One region of the Martinezella sp. CNPSo 3957 genome, then DNA from elsewhere that is predicted to be linked to it. Evidence: predicted binding sites of a transcription regulator. Region 1 holds the regulator's gene; the other holds the start of a gene.
What was found. Region 1 encodes LexA, which represses DNA repair genes until DNA is damaged. Its sites were predicted from a motif close to TGTTCNNNNTGTGTTCNG; they were not measured.
Positions count from the first base shown of each region.

Region 1 (2,401 bases):
GGCCGCCAGCCTGGCTGGCTGATGCCGACTTTCATTGCCGGCTTCCTGATCATGAGCATGTTGCGGACCCGGCTTCGCCATCTGGGCCTGTTGCTGCTGCTGTCATCTGTCGGTGTGGCCGCGTTCGGCTCTGGTGTGCCGAAGCCGGATCTGATGATCTCGGAAGATGGCATTCTGGTTGCCTTGCGCCAGGATGATATCCTCGCCACCAATCGCGAGAGACCGCAGGCCTTCATCTTTGAGCAATGGCAAAAAGCACTGGTCGCAGCCGAACATCAACCGCCGACCATGCTTCCGACCGATAGCCGGCTTCCGCAGATCAGCAAGACGGATCGGCACAAGCGACTAAGTAACGAGGAGGAGAAGGCGGTCCGCACCGCAATGGAAGAAGCTTTGGACCGCACCATGCAAGGCAGCTTTGCCTGTCAGAAGGGAGCATGGTGTGTCGCCATGCTCGAAAACGGCGCGATATTGGTCACCATTGAGAATGCAGCCTATCTGCCCGCGGCTTGCGACACCGGGAGCATTGTTGTGACGCCAATCCGGCTGCGGCTGGACCATTGCCGTTCCGGAGCAACGCTCATAACCGGTGCGACATTGCGCAAAACCGGCTCCATCGAAATGGTGCTTACCTCAGACAAGCCCATTATATCCGCCGCATTCAACAACCCGCAGCGCCCCTGGACCAGGCATCGAACCTATGATTGGCGCACCGGCAAATTCGACGCGCCAATTGCAAAGGCGCCGCCAGTCCCGGACAATTCACCGGTCAGTGATAGCGACGAATAAGGCCGACGAGCTTGCCCTGAACCTTGACGCGATCCGGCCCGAAGATGCGGGTTTCATAGGCTGGGTTCGCGGCTTCCAGCGCGATGGAGGCACCCTTGCGACGGAAGCGCTTCAAGGTAGCTTCTTCATCGTCGACGAGTGCAACGACGATATCGCCGGGATTGGCCGTGGTCGAATTGCGGATAATGACCGTATCGCCGTCGAAAATTCCGGCGTCGATCATCGAATCCCCTCGAACTTCAAGCGCATAATGTTCGCCGGAGCCGAGCATGTCGGCGGGAACCGTAATGTCGTGCGTATTGTTCTGGATGGCCGAGATCGGAACGCCCGCTGCGATGCGACCCATCACCGGTACGGACGCCGAGCCGTTGTGATCGTCATTTGCCACCTTCGACGGAGCGGGCGGGGCAACGGGCTGCGGCTTGCCGAGGCTGCCCTCGATGACGCTCGGCGAAAAGCCGCGACGCGGCTGAAGGCTGGGATTATAAGCATCCGGGAGCTTGATGACTTCGAGAGCCCTGGCCCTGTTCGGCAGCCGGCGGATAAAGCCGCGCTCCTCCAGCGCCGTGATCAGACGATGGATACCGGATTTGGATGCCAAATCCAATGCATCCTTCATCTCGTCGAAGGACGGCGGAACACCGGATTCCTTCATGCGTTCGTGAATGAAGAGAAGCAGTTCCTGCTGCTTGCGCGTCAACATCGTCTTGGAACCCCAGAATCAAGAAAAGCCGTGAAACAAATCCAGAACGGACACTATATGTTCCATATGTGTTCCGCAAGTGCTTAAATTTCGGTAAAGCCTTGTAGTGTCAGTTAAATAATTACGACTTACGAATGGGTCGGGTTAGGATGTCGAGACGTTATATAGGCCTCAACCATTTGAAAAATATAGAAAATATCGCCATTTCCGTTCTCGGGCTTTACTGCTCGGTCGGCGTATTCAAGAAGCGGATCCATATTGGACGTCATTGGCCACACGCGTTGAGGGTAAGAATCAGCAATCACGTTTGCGAGATTGCTTTCAGTCCTGCCCCTATGCGTTGAGTGTTCCATACTCCTATCTTGAATTGCGCGGGGGAAGGGCGCAAATCTGCTGCCACAGGCAAACAGGAGGAACCATGATTTCGTCACCGCACCCGCTGGATCATCTCGTGCTGCCGACCGTCAATATCGCTCTGGCGCGCGAACGCCTCGGCAAGCTCGGTTTCACGGTGGCTCCGGATGCGCGTCATCCCTTTGGCACACAGAACGCCTGCGTCTTCTTTGCCGATAAAACCTATCTCGAACCCCTGAGCGTGGCATCTCTGGAGCAGTGCGAGAGGAGCATTTTGGACGGCAATGTTTTCGTCGCGCGCGATCAGGCTTATCGTTTCCGGGTGGGGGAAGATGGTTTTTCGGCCGTGGTGTTCGGCACGGATGATGCCGTGGCGGATGACGAGCGCTTCAACGCGGCGGCGATTTCCGCAGGGCGAATGCTGGATTTTTCCCGTCCGATGAAGATGCCTGACGGAACGGAAACCACGGCCGGCTTTCGTCTTGCCTTTGCCGCTGATCTGCGCGCGCCTGATTTTCTCGCCTTCTGCTGTCAGCGCATCAATCCGCTGCCGGC
Region 1 covers NZ_JBXSOU010000008.1:169,708-172,108, forward strand. The annotation lists gene AC13QE_RS19670 (ComEC/Rec2 family competence protein) at 1-789, shown strand, start outside; gene lexA (transcriptional repressor LexA) at 770-1,492, opposite strand; gene AC13QE_RS19680 (VOC family protein) at 1,911-2,401, shown strand, end outside.

Region 2 (2,401 bases), on a different contig from region 1:
CTATGGCCGAGCATCTCGATGACCCGAGCTGGGAGCGGCAATTGGAACGCTATATGAGCGCTTCCGATCAGTTCCGCATCGTATGGGATCGCTATCAGCTCAAGGGCATCGAGAATACCGTGAAGCGTTTTCGGCTGGCGGATGGCACGGTCCTGCCGCTGCAATCCAACAATTGGTGGGCAAGCCCCAGCAATGACGACCGCATGATCGTCTACACACCTGTCGACGAAGCCGGGGCGGAGAAGCTGAACGCGATGATGAAGCGCAAGCGGTCTTGCTGAGCGGCGTTGCCGGTAGATCGTGAAGGGGACCCGATGCGTGATCAAGTGCCCGCGACGGCGCGTCCCGTCCTGGCTGAGCCTCAATCGGCTCTACGGTCCCTCGACCAAGGGAATGCCGAGCGCGGCCAGATGGCGGATGGGAGGTTATCATCTCTCAGATGCCGAGGTCGAGCTGAGGCTGTGATCTCCCATCGTCGGCCTCTTCGTTCGTCAAAGACGAAAGCGTGATGCCGAGCAGCCGGATCGGCCGCGCAAACGGGTGGACGGTTGCCAGAAGCGCCGAGGCTGTCTCAAAAACAGCGCCGCTGTCTGCGAGCGGCAGGGAGCTTGTCCGACTGCGTGTCGCTTGGGTGAAGTCCGAATATTTTATCTTCACGGTCACCGTTTTGGCGCTGAAACCGCCTGTTTCGCAGTAGCGCCAGACCTTCTGTGCTAAGGTCCACAACTCCGCCGTTGCCAGCTCGAGATCGTCGATATCCTCGGCAAACGTATCTTCCGCGCCAATGGATTTACGAATACGGTCGGGCTTTACCTGGCGCTCGTCAATGCCGCGGGCAATGATGCCGTAGAAATAAGGCCCCGCCTTTCCGAAATGCTCCTGCAGGAAGGCGAGGGATTTCGACTTCAGGTCTAGCCCTGTTTCGATCCCGTATTTGTGCATGCGCTCGGCTGTCGCCGGCCCGACGCCATGGAATTTCTTGACAGGAAGCGTTTCGACGAAGGCCGGCCCGTTCTTCGGCGTAATGACAGCCTGGCCGTTGGGCTTGTTGAGGTCGCTTGCCATTTTGGCGAGGAACTTGTTGTAGGAAATGCCGGCCGAGGCGTTGAGCCCGGTGACCTGCTTGATCTTGGCCCGGATCTCGAGCGCGATTTCAGTGGCGATTTCCATGCCCTTGTTGTTCTGGGTGACGTCGAGATAGGCTTCGTCGAGCGAGAGCGGCTCGATCATCGAAGTATATTCGGCAAAGATCTCGCGGATCTGCTGCGACACTGCCCTGTAGACATCGAAGCGCGGCGGCACGAAAATCAGGTCCGGGCATTTGCGTTTTGCCGTGACCGAAGGCATTGCCGAGTGAACGCCGAAGGCGCGGGCCTCGTAGCTTGCGGCCGCGACCACGCCGCGCGCCGCTGACCCGCCGACCGCAAGCGGCTTGCCGCGCAGCTCGGGATTGTCTCGCTGTTCGACCGATGCATAGAATGCATCCATATCGACATGGATGATCTTCCGAACAGGGTTTGTGTTGGTGTCGTTCATGGCGATCTCGGTCATCATGCTGCAGGTTCAAGCATGGACCCTTCAATTGCAGAATCTGAAACAAATACAGAACATATCATCCCTGATCACGATATCAAACCGGCTCTGTTGTCGTGCCGGAGAGACGCGGGAAAATCGCTCTGTGACAGTCATTCGCAAGCGCCACCTTGAGATGCCTTCGAGGCTTCTTATCTCTTGTCCGTCCCCCAATACGGAGCCTCAAGATGGGCCAAATCGCAACCGAACCCCTTTCCGACCTGCTGATGGAAATCCTTCCGCCCGAGCATGACGAGGAATCTCGATCTAACGGAACCGCGTGCCTATGCTGCCGAAGGCAGCGAGCGGCGAGGAAGATGGATGAGGACGGCTGCGGCATATGCGACGAATGCCTGGCGCCGTGACCGAAGATGCGCTGCTGGCGTCCGAATTGTCGGAATTCGAACATGCGCTGGCGAAGCTGTCTGACGGCTATTCGGAGGGGCGTTTTCAAGATCGCCTCTGGGGTGTGACGGTCAAGCGATCGGCTGACGGGAAACGGATCTGGCTCTACGGCGAGGAGCTTGGCGGGACCGATGTCGTTAGCTTCAATCTCTATGTGCTCTCGGGAGCCAGCCTCACCCTCAAGCCTTGCGAAATGTCCTCCTCGAAAGTCGTGGATTTCGTGCTGGGTTTCAGGCCAGCTCAAACGCAGCCGGTATAAGCCCCTTTGCTTCAGCGGGTGGAGAGCGGCGGCGGAGGCGGCTGCGTGGTGGAGCCGGGACCGAGCGAGCGCTGGACCATCACGGTATCGGCCCAGCGGCCGTAACGATAGGCAACGGCTGGCAGAAGGCCGACGCGAACGAAGCCGAAGCGCTCGTGCAAGGCC
Region 2 covers NZ_JBXSOU010000001.1:12,894-15,294, forward strand. The annotation lists gene AC13QE_RS00060 (helix-turn-helix transcriptional regulator) at 1-281, shown strand, start outside; gene dinB (DNA polymerase IV) at 436-1,554, opposite strand; gene AC13QE_RS00070 (hypothetical protein) at 1,922-2,236, shown strand; gene AC13QE_RS00075 (GNAT family N-acetyltransferase) at 2,248-2,401, opposite strand, start outside.
Region 2: a site for LexA is predicted at 1,593-1,610, ahead of dinB (DNA polymerase IV). Genes of this name have one in related genera too.